DNA from 2 places in the Lentilactobacillus terminaliae genome. Region 1 is predicted to be linked to the other one. Evidence: predicted binding sites of a transcription regulator. Region 1 holds the regulator's gene; the other holds the start of a gene.
What was found. Region 1 encodes Rex, which represses fermentation and respiration genes when NADH is low (regulators of the CRP and FNR family bind a similar motif). Its sites were predicted from a motif close to TTGTGAANTANTTCACAA; they were not measured.
Positions count from the first base shown of each region.

Region 1 (7,334 bases):
CAGATACATCAATCGTTGATCATTTTAAGGTTGTACCCAGTGCAACTTTATTAGGCAGGTATGGAGCTAACTTAGAAGCAGTTACTGATATTGATGCAATGGTTCCAAGGTACCTCAGATTAACTAAGGCTGAAGCTGATTGGCGTCAAAATCATCCTAATGAGGACGAGAGTAATTATGTGGAAAAAAATTAAATCGTGGTATTCTGAACGCCTCATGGACAAAGAAGGTTCATTAAGACGACGCTATTTAGATATTAAAAATCATGATGTTGATATCAACGGCACCGAATTCTTTTTAGCGAAAGCAATGATTCCGGATATTCCAGAAATTCTGGGAATAGAACGGGCAGTGTATGGAGGCCAAACTCCATGGGATGATCGTGCATTTCGTGGTGAATTGATGCGAAAGAATGACCGTCTCTATTTGGTATTACGTCGAAATGATTGGCTGGTGGCCTTTATTGGCTGTTCCTTGAATTTTAAAACTAAAGATTGTCATATAACTAACGTGGCTGTCGCACCCAATTTTCAAAATCATGGATTGGGATATTTTTTGGTAAACACGATTGTGAAAAAGGCTCGCCAAATGGAATTTGAAAAAGTAACTCTTGAGGTTAGAATGAGTAATACTCGTGCTCAAGATTTATATCGAGACATCGGTTTTGTTGATAATGGTATCAACAAGGGATATTATTTCAATGATCGAGAAGATGCTTTGAACATGAAAATGGATATAACAAAGCTTGGATAAAAGAGAGGTAAGCATGGATAATAATTTAATTCTTGCGTTTGAAACTAGTTGTGATGAAACATCTGTTTCAGTTATTAAAGATGGTAATCAAATTCTTTCAAACATCGTTGCCACACAAATCAAGAGTCATCAACGATTTGGCGGAGTGGTTCCTGAAGTTGCTAGTCGCCATCATATCGAACAGATTACAAGCTGTGTGGAAGATGCCTTAAGCCGAGCTAACGTAACCTATGATGATTTGGATGCTGTCGCAGTCACTTACGGACCAGGTTTAGTGGGAGCATTATTAATTGGTGTTACTGCTGCCAAGACAATTGCTTGGGCTCATGGATTACCATTGGTTCCAGTTAATCATATTGCTGGCCATATTTACGGTGCTCGGTTGGTTAAGCCAATCGAATTTCCAGCAATGGCACTAGTCGTTTCAGGAGGGCATACGGAATTAGTTTACATGCCTGAAGAAAACAAATTTGAAATTATTGGTGAGACCAGGGATGATGCTGCGGGTGAAGCTTACGATAAAATCGGTCGAGTTTTGTCAATCAATTATCCAGCTGGCAAGGAAGTTGACGAATTAGCTCATCAAGGTGAAGACACATTTAAGTTCCCAAGAGCTATGGATAATGAAGATAATTTTGATTTTAGCTTTAGTGGTTTAAAGAGTGCTTTCATCAACACTGTTCACCATGCGGATCAAATTAACGAAACATTAAACCGTTGTGATTTGGCAACTAGTTTTCAACAAGCTGTCGTCGATGTATTAGCTGATAAGACTAATCGTGCGTTAAAACAGTTCCCAGTTAAGCAACTTATTCTTGCTGGTGGAGTGGCTGCAAATAAAGGGCTTCGTGAACGATTAACTGATGAGCTAACTAATTTTCCTAACACTGATTTAGTATTAGTTCCGTTATCTCTTTGTGGAGACAATGCTGCTATGATTGGAGCTGCTGGAGAAATGTTATATCGGCATGGAGTTCGCGCCGATGCAACTTTAAACGCTGATCCATCTTTAGAATTTGATTTAATCAATGATTAAAATTAAAAAAGCCATGACATTTTAAATGTCATGGCTTTTTGTTTACTATAAGTCTTCTAATTCCATACTTTTACTTTCCCAAAGTTCCTCTGTGTTTTCAATTTGTTCATTGATATTGTTGAGCTGATTTTGCAAATCAGCCGATTTTTGAACATCGTTGAAATTTTCTGGCAGGGTCATTTGAGATTCGACGTCATCTTTTTGAATTGTCAAAGTATCTAATTGTTCTTCTAATGCGGCAACTTCTCGAGTCAGCTTACGAACTTGTTTTTGGGCCTCTTTGTTGTTTTGATAATATTGTTTATCAGAGCTGACGGCTTGAGGAGCAGATTGAGTAGGTGCATTTTGTGATTCTTCTCGCTCCTTGTAAGCCAATTGTTCAGCTTTTTTATCAACATAATAGTCGTAATTACCAAGGTAAGCATTACTACCAGTGGCAGATATTTCGACTGTTGCAGTAGCCAACTGGTTAATAAAGTATCTATCATGTGAAACGAATAAGATGGTGCCTTCAAAGTCTCTCAAGGCACGTTCAAGCACTTCTCGGCTGTCAATGTCCAAGTGATTAGTTGGTTCATCGAGAATTAAGAAGTTATTGTGTTGCATAGCTAATTTAGTTAATAGTAACCGAGCTTTTTCACCACCAGATAAGTCCGCGACTAACTTGTCGACGTCATCACCTGAAAAGAGAAAACTACCTAGGATACCGCGGATATCACTTTCGTTAACAGTTGGATGATCGTCCCATAATTCATTGAGAACCTTTTTATTTTTGTGCAGACTTTGCTGTTCCTGATCATAATATCCAGTATCAACGCCGGTTCCAAAACTAATCGTTCCTTTGATTAAAGGAATTTTTCCTAAGATACTTTTAAGTAGAGTGGACTTACCAACGCCGTTAGGACCAACTATGGCAATTGCCTGGTGTCTTTTGACTTCTAAGTTAACCGGTTCGCTTAATATATGGTCATATCCGATAGCGGCGTCTGATACCTTCAAAACATTCTCACCACTTTTTTTATTAGTGGTAAATAAAAAGCGGGCTACTTTTGTGTAATCTACTGGTTTTTCGATCACATCCATTTTTTCTAGCTGTTTTCTGCGGGCCTGAGCTTGTTTAGTAGTTGAAGCTCGCACGATGTTTTTGTCAACGAATTCTTGAAGCTTGGCAATTTTAGCTTGTTGCTTCTCATATTCGCGCATCCTGGTCGTATTGCGCAGTTCTTTTTGATTTATGAAATCAGTGTAATTACCTTGATAATGAGTAAGGGTTTTATGCGCCATTTCATAAACTTCATTAACGATTTGGTCGAGAAAATATCTATCATGAGAAATAATCAGCAATGATCCAGCATAATTTTTGATGTAGCCTTCCAACCAAGTGATAGTTTCAACATCCAAATGGTTTGTAGGTTCATCTAAAATCAGTAGGTCAGGTTTCTCTAACAATAGTTTTGCAAGTGCCAGTTGAGTTTTTTGACCTCCTGATAATTCGTTGATGGGGTGGTCGTAGTCTGCTTCACCAAAGCCGAACCCGTGGAGAACACCTCGAATTTCGGCTTCGTACACGTAACCACCGTTTGATTCGAAGTCAGCTCTCAAATTGTCATAGGTTTTTGATATCTCAGCAAACTCTTCTTCACTCATTGTTGAGTTGTCTTGACTTATTTGCACTTCTAATTTGTGAATTTTGCTTTCGGTTTCTTTTAAAGAATCAAAAACAGATTCCATTTCATCATAAATTGTTTTATTTGAATCTAATCCAGTATCTTGAGCTAGATAACCGATAGTTAAGTTTTTCTTCTCAGAGATTTGGCCTTCGTCTGCGGCCATTTCTCCCATAATAATTTTTACTAACGTTGACTTGCCGGCACCATTTTGGCCAACAAGGGCAATTCGACTTTTTTCCTGGATATTTAAGTTAACTCCGGAAAAAATATTCTCGCCATTAAAACGTTTTGCAATGTCTTGGACCTGCAAAATAATCATGCGGCATCCACCTTTCTGAGTACTAATATTCTAACACATATCAAGATTTTCGGAAAAAGTGCAATTAATATTTGAATTTATTTTCACAAGCGGTAATACTATGGTAGAATAATTAAAGAAGTGAGTTTCACAAAGTTTTTTAACAATCAATAGATGTAAGGAGGAGTTATTCGTGACGGCTGAAAGCATTCCCAAGGCAACCGCTAAGCGATTACCAATATATTACCGTTATTTAAATATTCTCCATGATACAGGAAAAGAAAGAATTTCTTCAACGGAACTTGCTGACGCTGTTCAGGTTGACTCAGCAACTATTCGACGTGATTTTTCTTATTTTGGAGCATTAGGTAAACGGGGCTATGGCTATGATGTTGATAGCTTACTTAGCTTTTTTAAACAAATTCTAAATCAAGAACATCTGACTAATGTTGGATTAGTTGGGGTTGGTAATTTAGGCCATGCCTTATTGAACTTTAATTTTCACAAGGATGGTAATGTTAGAATTTCCGCAGCTTTTGATTCAAAGGATGATATCGTAAATACCATCCAAGATGGGGTTCCAGTTTACCCAGTTAGTGATTTAGCTGATCAATTGCAAGAACAACAAATTCAGGTGATTATTTTAACCGTACCATCTGATTACGCACAAGGGGTTGCTGATCAAGCAGTAGCCGGAGGAGTTCGCGGGATTCTTAATTTCACACCAATTAGAATTTCAGTTCCAGACCAAGTGCTTGTTCAAAATGTCGATTTAACTAATGAATTACAAACATTAATTTACTTCATTGAAAACTTCAGCAAATAATTTTTAGCCCGAGCGAATTTACCGCTGGGGCTTTTTTTGTATTCATTTATGAAGATTTTTTGGTGTTGAGGGTTGCATTTTAGAGCGGATAATAATATTATTAATGTCAGTGATTAGCACTTCTGACAAAGGAGTGCTAACGTTGCTAAAAATAACTATTTATGGAGGGACTAACGTGTTAAAACCATTAGGAGATCGCGTTATCATTGAAACGCAAGAAGAAGAAGAAAAAACAGTTGGTGGAATTGTGTTAGCAAGTAACGCAAAAGAAAAGCCTCAAACTGGTAAGGTTGTTGCTGTTGGCTCTGGTCGAGTTTTGGACAACGGTAATACTGTTGCCCCAATCGTTAAAGCTGGGGACGAAGTAATGTTCGATAAATATGCAGGTACTGAGGTTGAAGACGGCGACAACTCCTATTTAGTTTTACATGAAAAAGATATTGTTGCTATCGTTGAATAGTTCCGTAAAAAATTAAAAAAATATTTCATGAGGTGAATTTAAGATATGGCAAAAGAAATTAAGTTCTCTGAAGATGCTAGAACAAAGATGCTTGCCGGTGTCGACAAGTTAGCAAATACTGTAAAGACTACTATTGGTCCTAAGGGACGCAACGTTGTTTTGGAACAAACTGCTGGTAACCCAACAATTACTAATGATGGTGTAACTATCGCTAAGTCAATTGAATTACCAGATCATTTCGAAAACATGGGTGCAAAGTTAGTTTCTGAAGTTGCTTCAAAGACTAATGATATCGCTGGTGATGGTACAACCACTGCCACTGTTTTGACTCAAGCAATCGTTAATGAAGGTATGAAGAACGTTACTGCCGGTGCTAATCCAGTTGGTATCCGTCGCGGAATTGAAAAGGCTACTAAAGCCGCTGTTGAAGCACTTCACAACATGTCACATGATGTTGAAACTAAAGATGATATTGCACAAATCGCATCAATCTCTTCAGCTGACGCAGAAGTTGGTAAGTTAATTGCCGACGCTATGGAAAAAGTTGGTAACGATGGTGTTATTACTATTGAAGAGTCACGTGGTGTTGATACTAGCCTTGATGTTGTTGAAGGTATGCAATTCGACCGTGGTTACTTATCACAATACATGGTTACTGATAACGAAAAGATGGAAGCAGATTTAGATAATCCATACGTTTTAGTTACTGATAAAAAGGTTACTAACATTCAAGATATTCTTCCATTGCTTCAATCAATCGTTGAACAAGGCCGTTCACTTCTTATCATCGCTGATGATATTGGTGGTGAAGCTCTTCCTACATTAGTTCTTAACAAGATGAGAGGAACATTCAACGTTGTTGCTGTTAAGGCACCTGGTTTTGGTGATCGTCGTAAGGATCAACTACAAGATATCGCTATTTTGACTGGAGCTACAGTTATTACTGATGATCTTGGTTTGAACCTTAAGGACACTACTATTGATCAACTTGGTCAAGCTGGTAAGATCAATGTAACTAAGGACTCAACTATGATTGTTGAAGGTTCAGGCGCTAAGGATCAAATCAACGCTCGAATCGAAGAAATCAAGAACCAAATTGAAACTACTACATCTGACTTTGACCGTGATAAGTTAAAGGAACGTCTTGCTAAGTTATCTGGTGGGGTTGCCGTTGTTCGTGTCGGTGCTGCTACTGAAACTGAATTAAAAGAACGCAAGTACAGAATCGAAGATGCTCTTAATGCAACTCGTGCCGCTGTTGAAGAAGGATTCGTTCCTGGTGGTGGTACTGCATTGATCAACGTTATGGAAAGTATCAATAACGTTGAAGCTTCAGGAGACGAAGCAACTGGTGTTAAGATCGTTCGTCGTGCACTTGAAGAACCTGTTCGTCAAATTGCTGAAAATGCCGGAATCGAAGGCTCAGTAATTGTTGAAAAACTTAAGAATGAAAAACAAGGAATTGGATACAATGCCGCAGAAGATAAGTTCGAAGATATGATTGCTGCCGGAATTGTTGACCCAACCAAAGTTACTCGTTCAGCTCTTCAAAACGCTGCATCTGTTTCAGCATTGTTATTAACTACTGAAGCAGTTGTTGCTGATGAACCAAGTGACGATGCACCACAAGCACCAATGCCAGCCCCAGGAATGGGAATGTAATTTAATATTTACAATAAATTATGGGCGCTCATATATTGAGCGCCTTTTTTATGTTATTGTAGATGTCAGAAGAAGCGATAGGGCTTGTTTTTATAATCAATTTGGACTATTATTTGTTAGTTCATAATTAGTGTAGTGCAATTATTAATTTTAAAGGAGTTAACTCATTATGTGGCGATATATAAAACGGCTTCTAATTGGGAAACCGTTAAAAACTGCCGATGAAGGTGGTCAATCGTTAACAAAATTCAAGGCTTTGGCCTTATTGTCATCTGATGCGTTATCATCAGTTGCATATGGTACCGAGCAAATTACAACTGTGTTAATTACACTATCTGCAGCGGCCATGATGTATCAAATTTGGGTTGCTGCGTTGGTTTTAGTACTGTTAGCTGCAATAACACTGTCGTATCAACAAATTATTCACGCTTACCCATCTGGTGGGGGTGCATATGTTGTTGCCAGTACCAACTGGGGCAAGTCAGCAGGATTAGTAGCCGGAGGATCACTGTTAGTTGACTATATGTTAACTGTGGCGGTTTCAACCACCTCTGCTACTGAAGCTATTACTTCAGCGATTCCATCTTTGTATCAGCATCGAGTTTTGATCTCGTGTATGATCGTGGTTG
Region 1 covers NZ_CP168151.1:771,004-778,337, forward strand. Annotated here, with positions in the region: gene tsaB (tRNA (adenosine(37)-N6)-threonylcarbamoyltransferase complex dimerization subunit type 1 TsaB) at 1-194, shown strand, start outside; gene rimI (ribosomal protein S18-alanine N-acetyltransferase) at 178-753, shown strand; gene tsaD (tRNA (adenosine(37)-N6)-threonylcarbamoyltransferase complex transferase subunit TsaD) at 767-1,789, shown strand; gene abc-f (ribosomal protection-like ABC-F family protein) at 1,835-3,778, opposite strand; gene O0236_RS03880 (redox-sensing transcriptional repressor Rex) at 3,951-4,583, shown strand; gene groES (co-chaperone GroES) at 4,759-5,043, shown strand; gene groL (chaperonin GroEL) at 5,089-6,705, shown strand; gene O0236_RS03895 (APC family permease) at 6,875-7,334, shown strand, end outside.

Region 2 (7,334 bases), 940 kb from region 1:
TTGTACTGGCCAGCTTTGTTTAAATCTGCATCGCCAAAGTTAACAGTGACTTCCTCTTCATGCCCATTTTTATCAACAGCTTTGGCATGAAAATCATCCGCAGTTGGCTTAGGATCACCCACATGGATAGTTAAATCATCGCCATCAATACTAGCTTCACTTTCCAGTACTGTAACGTATACAGTTTCTTTTTGACCATCAGCCGTTGTTAAGTAAACTGGATATTTACCAGGCTTGGTGTTATCCACAGCGCTTTTATCAATAGTTACATCTTCTGACTTACCATTAACGTCCGTAGCTTTAGCATTGAACGCAGAATCTTCTGGTACCGGATCATTAACGTAAATCTGCACATCATCGCCAGTTAAAGTTGGTTGTTGACCCATAATATACGGAATAAAGATAGTCGCTACTGGGTTGCTGGTCTGGCCAGATGCAAAGTAGTTTGCAGCCATAAAGTATTCATAATGTTGTTTAAACACATTGTAAGTTGGATACGCACTACCTAGATTAGGATCAAATACCTGATTTTTCGTAATGGTATAGTTTAATCCCGTCGACCCGTCAGATACCGATGATCCGGCGTTATCCCAAATCATGATTCCTTGTTTCTGTCCAGTCGTAGCTTCCATTGTCACTCTACCAGCGATTCTAGCAGTGTTAAGAGCGACTAGCTTACCAGTTTCACCACCAGGAAGTTTAATTGGTGAATCCAGATGATAGTTGGTTGGCAAAGGCTTGCTTGGATCAATGTACACAGGTGGTAATGTTACCCGTTGATTTAATACTCCGTTACTAGTTACGGTTGGATCGATTTGTCCTGTAGAGTCACCTTTGGAGGGACCAGTTGGATATGTGTGATCACCAGTATACTGAGCAGTATTCAAAGGAGAAAAATCTGTAATCGAATTCCAAGCGATGTTCAGATAAGTAACTTTCTTCAAATTGACCAAAGGTTTAACATCTGAAATTTGATTACCTGCTAGTTCAATATATTCTAGGTTAGTTAAGTTAGCGATTGGCGAAATATCAGTGATATTGCCTTGAAAGGCACCATGACCCCCATTTAAGTTTTGCCGTAAAACTAGATCTTTCAAGTTAGTGGCATACTGCAATCCTTCAAGTGAATATTGTGATCCATCAGCGTTATATGTCTCATACTTAATAAATTCGGAACTTCCTAAGCCAAAAGGAACTTTCCAATAATTATCGACATATGTCAATTTTTGCATATCATCTTTAGTAATATCATTGACGCTGTTATAGGTCTTACTCTTGTCTTGAGCTTGTAACATCAATAACACTAAATTTTGTAGCTTGGTGTTAGGCATCCAATCAGAAATTGATTCATCCGCTTTAGACTCTTTATTGCTAGATGCAGTAACATCTTGACTATTTTGATTTTCTGTTTGTTGGGTTGCAGCCTGAGCAGTAGTAACCAATGATGATAACTGCTGCTGATTATCAATAATCGACCAGCCACCAAATCCTAAGGCCAGTCCAGCACCAAACAAGAATATTTTTTTCTTTGTATATGCAGTTTTCGCTTGCTTTTCAGTTGATAGCATAAGACATCTCCTATTAATTGTGTCGTAAGTAAAAGACGTAAACAGTTAATAACGTTAACCTTATTTCCAGAGATTATTCTATCATATTAAAAAATTAATACCACTAAGTTGAATGTTTATCATTAACGGACAATAATGAAAAAATAAAATCCGGTAGAATGCAGTTAAATCAGCATTCCCACCGGATTTTAATTATTAGTGTTTATTATTTATTGTATTCTTAACATGCTTGGTATGCGACCAGGTCGTTTGATCATAAAATGTAAATAGTCCTGCCATTTGAGATATGAAGTAAGTAAGTGAGAACCACATTAATGCAAACACGGCTTTGATAGTTTTGAGAATTCCTAAATGACCATCTACCATTATCCCGTAAATCATCGGAATAAACCCATAGATTACGACAAAGAAATTCAGGATAGTCAATGGAACGACATAAACCTTGGCCCATTTAAAAAACATTATCCCAATTGCATTATTCTTATAAACACTCATCATAATTAATCCATTGATAACCAGTGCGACGGCAACATTAACTTGCACGTTTAGTCGCATAGAAAATAAATAATTAAGTTGATCCAAAAATCTAAGCTTGCCTGTTTTGAAGAAATCAATTAGCAACTTAGAAAAGTTATGAAAGGCCACATACCAATGTCCTCTACTCCAACGATATCGCTGAATTAAAGATTGTCCCAGGCTTTCAGGCTTTTCGTCATAAATTCTCGTGAAATGATTCCATCCAACCATGCCACCAGATTCTACTATTCTAATTTCCATTTCCAAATCTTCTGTCAGACTATGAGAACGAAATCCGCCATTATTAGCTAACCATTCTGTTGAAACTACAAATCCTGTTCCACCAATACTATTTGGCAAGTGCAATCGATATTTCGACAATTGAAACATCCGGTTCATAGTCCAATATGAAGCGGCATACCCCAAAGGCTGAAACTTATCGGTGTTCTTACTATCTAAGTAAGTTTGTACAGCATCAAAATGATGTTCTAATAATTGTGAATTTAATTCTGTAAAGATATTATTATCCACAAAATTATCAGCATCAATTACCAATACATAATCATATTTTTTATAGTCATAATCATCAAGTGCATATTGTAATCCTGCGGGTTTACCGATTCCAATTCTGGGATGCTTATTAAGCGAAGTATCTATGACTTCGGCACCCTCTGCCTCGGCAATTTTAGTAGTTGCGTCCGATGATTGATCTGAAACAACCACAACTTGATAAAGATCCTTAGGATAGTCTACCCCATGCAAATGTTGGATAGTAGCACCTATAACATTTTCTTCGTTATGTGATGGAATTAGGATTAAAAACTTTAATTTTGGTTCATGAATCTGATAATTTCTGGTTGCTTTTTTGTATCCAAAAATAGATAAAAACATATAATAAAAAATCAGTGAATACGTCCATAAAGCTACCATTCCTGCCAGAATCTTGATTATGATGAGCATAATCTCCCCCAACAGACCTGGTTGTACCAGCAAATAAGTCGCAATCACTACCGCCAAAGCCATAATTACCAACGTCAACGTTACATAATGTCGCCGATTACTATGAATATTCATTTATTCCCCCAGAAGCATACTAAAGAAAAATTACTTCAATAAATCCCCCATTGATAATTAATCTTTATCTGCTTTATTGTACAAAACTTTCCCCTTATCAACTTTGAACAACGGTTTCTTACTCTTGTCCGTCCGAATCTTGATCTTGGAATATTTTTTATTACCATAAACACCGTCGAACTCTTTAGACTTCTTAACTGTCTTATTGACCAACCGCTTCCAATCCGGATTAGTCTTAATGTTCTTCAGTGCTGTACTCTTATATGAGATTTTAATAGTAGTGCCTTTTTTCTTGCTTACCGTAACTTTAGGATGCTTACCATAAGCTGTCTGCCCTTGAAACATATCCAAGTGCATTTCTTCTTCAATCTTGTGGTGACTAGGTCCATCTTTAAGCGTCGTGACTTTAGCAAATCCCACAACTAATAGGAAGGCAATCAGCATCCACATCAACTTTTTAGCTGATGATGGCCCTTTACCGTTATTATTATTTTGCTCACTTCGTGTTAGCGAATCATTTCCATCCATTATTGGCTGAGCTGCGCCACAGTATGGGCAAAATCGTGAATACCCAGGAATAGTGCGACCGCATTTTACACACACTTTATCTTCTACACTCATGGTTTCCCTCCAAAATTATCATCACTTATTATTATACCCAAGTTTTCCTATTTTGCAGATGATATTTGTGTGTCATTTAACATGTTTTACTAATCATTGAATTAAAATTTATTGAATAAATTGTTTTACTTTAATCCAAAATATGCTATTCTTTTATCTTCTTATTAAAAAATTGCTAATGATGATGATTAGCAATTAAAATAATTAATTTACATCTGGAGGATTTTTTTATATGAGATTTTCTCATTACTTGAGCCAGTTGGCCAAGCAATATCACGAAAACCACATAGTAGACATGAAACGCATCAAGCTGAACCACATTGAAGGTAAGGCCCGCGCCACCGATATCGATTGGCGTAATGTATGTATGCTTTGGCATCTAGGTAACTCACGCTACCCGACCGCAATTTTAGATCGGCAACAAGGACTGTACGCAGTTCCTGATAAGCCAAGTAATCTAATAAAGCAATTATTGGATAGAAGACCATTAGGATGTCGAAGAATCACGACAGCCATAACCAAGCACGCCGGCGTGAAGAATTACGTTCCGAATGTGCAAGGCAACTTCTGTATCTCACCGTTAAAATCGGAGGATGGCAAGGAGCAATCCTGGATTGCTTTACACCAAATCGATCAATATAAAGTTGGCAACCAAGTTGATACTTCATTAGTGCAATTTAAGGGTTGTAAAGAATTGGTATCATTACCAACTACCCACAACTTTATTCATAAACGGGAACAAGATTGGTTTGCCATTAAAGAATTCCAACAAACAATATTAAATACAGTTAAAGCATCGTTTGATGCCAAAGCAATTAGTAATTTTGAACTGGTTCAATATCAAGATATTACCGCCGAAGTTCGCAAATTCGAACAAGAAGCAATTGCAGAATGGACTGCTAAAGTCCTGAAATACGTTGGCTTTGATGAACAGACATTAGCTCCTAAATTAGACGAATTAATGAAAGAATTCGAAGCATAAAAAATCACCCTTACTGGTTAATCCCTTTAAGGGGATACATATTTAATAATAAATTGATTAACTTTAGAAAACAAAAAAGCATTCCTTATGGAATGCTTTTTAAAATTATTTATAAATCGCAACTAATTTCTTGTTAGCTGAAATGTAGGTTCCATTACTTAACTTGTAACGCATTGTTAAGTTATGAACTTTTTGGCTAACTACACGAACCTTGGTGCCGTACTTGTAATGTTTTGCTTTGCTAGTCAAATTAACGTTCTTGTAACCATTAATACCCTTCTTGTTAATTACCTTAAAGTATTTAACCTTCTTGGTTGAATAGTATGCAGGAACGACGTTCTTCGTAGCTTTAATATAACCAACCTTACCATTGGTTTTCTTGTTTGAGTTAACAAACTTAGCATTGGCATCACGCACTTGGTACAAGAGTCCATTCTTAGAATCAACGATCCTAGTTACCACAAACATTGGTCGTTGTTGACGTGTACCTGCTTTATAGTAGATGCGTCCAGACTTACCAAGACTAGTAGTCTTGTACAAGTAACCGCCCTTGTTCATAATCACTGCAATGTTCTTTTGAATAGTACCTGGGTTAGTTACGTTGCTGTTACCAGAATTATTTGATCCACTGCCCGGGTTTGATGGATTAGTCACATTACCATTTCCAGTGTTATTAGAACCAGTTCCTGGATTCGATGGATTAGTTACATTACCATTTCCTGGATTGCTACTGCTGCCACCACCAGGAGTAGTTACTTTAATAGTCTTCCGAATATCATTATAACCATCTTGTGAATAATGGTATGTCACATTATAAGTAGTACCTGGCTTAGTGTTAGTCAAATTACCATCTTTATCAATTGTAGCTCCACCATCAACGGTAACAGTTAAATTCCCCTTATTGTTATCCCCTGAGTTGAAAATGTCGCTATTAGTTAATTTCTTATCTTGATTTTCTTGATTTGGAGCATACACTACAAGATTATTTAATGCATTCCATTTGCCGTCAGCATCGTTAGTATTAACATTATCGGTATCAATTACTTGTAATGCTTGAAAGTTGATATCTCCTAATCCATTGTGATTAAGGAGTTGGTTAAATGATGTTTTATTACCATCACCATCAAGGACCGTTGTGGTATCAGTACCAGGGGTTGATGCTGAAGGCTGAGTGGTAAACGCAAAGTCTTTTCTCATAACACCATTTTCATCGGATGGCACAGTGTAGCCATTTGCTTGTAACATATCTTTAATTGATTCTTGGTTACTTGCATCTTTCATGGCATTAATATCTACATAATAACTGCCACCTTGATATAGGACTGGATCATTTGCCTTGCCGAAACCTTTGTTGGTGTTGTCAAATGTGATTTCATTTGCAGCACCAATCTCAGGCATTTGTGATTGGAGATCCTTAACCTGTTTAAAGGTCTGTGTCCCTTTGTCATAGGTAGTGATTAAATATTTACCATTTGCAAGGTCGTTAACACTCTTGTATAGAATATCCCTGAAATCAACTTGCAACATAGTTTGACCATATGTTGTGTAATCGATAATATTCCACTGGTCCTCTGGGTTACCTGCAGTTAATTTAGCAGTATCAACCTTCAATGGAATCGTCACTGTCAGGCTCGATTTAGGTTGAATTTTTGTCTGAACGGTTATTGTCTTTGCATCCCCACTAATGGTAACTCCATCCGGAGCTTGAAATTTACTAGTATCAACTGAAGTGGCATAAGTGTTCGGAGATTGATTTAACGGAGTAGATATAATATCAAAAACTGACCATTCCGTTGTCGAATTATTGGTTAATTTAAACTCGGCATTATAAGAATCTTTCTGTACCAAAGTCTTATCAACATTGGCAAAATCAACGAATACTTTAGCATCTTGCGCATTTGCTATAGCGGAACTGTCCCCAACGTTCACACTGAATGTTGCAAAATGGTCGCCATTTGAATTGGTAGGAAGAACTTGAGTTTCTCCCCCAGTAATTGCGTTATCAGTTGCTGTTGCATCAGCTCGACTGTTAGCACCTGAAATAGCAACCCCTGCGATAACTAATAGTAAAGTTAAAACAAAAGTCGCCAATCGCTTAACAAAGTAATTTGAATTCGTTGTTTTCATTTTGTTTCCCCCTATAATATTAAATTTCACAATCACACATATTCTTCCACTTTAAAAACGTCTTGGTATATTACTATCTAAGCATCCCCTTTGCTTGATAAAGTATACGGTATGTATCATTCAAATAAATAACCCCGTATCGCAATTTGACACTTCGTAACTATACCACCATTTAAACAAAGTAGGTTGGTAAATGCACATTAAATTTATTAAGGGTAAGTTTTAAGTATAATAAAGGGCCTTAATTTGCAATCAAATTAAGGCCCTTTATTTATTCATATAAACAATTTAAAACATATTGTTTTCACGTATTATACAAAGCATCTAAATCTTCGCATTCACAATCTTCACACCATGAACAGTGGAACGATTTGGTGAAATGTATTCTTTATTAGCAGTGATGTACTTACCATTAATAAACTTGTAACGGTAATTAATGGCACTAT
Region 2 covers NZ_CP168151.1:1,713,510-1,720,843, forward strand. Annotated here, with positions in the region: gene O0236_RS09135 (DUF5776 domain-containing protein) at 1-1,568, opposite strand, end outside; gene O0236_RS09140 (glycosyltransferase family 2 protein) at 1,764-3,158, opposite strand; gene O0236_RS09145 (zinc ribbon domain-containing protein) at 3,216-3,779, opposite strand; gene O0236_RS09150 (competence protein ComK) at 4,012-4,761, shown strand; gene O0236_RS09155 (DUF5776 domain-containing protein) at 4,867-6,888, opposite strand; gene O0236_RS09160 (DUF5776 domain-containing protein) at 7,213-7,334, opposite strand, start outside.
Region 2: the regulator Rex is predicted to act here: its motif matches at 3,845-3,862, upstream of O0236_RS09150 (competence protein ComK).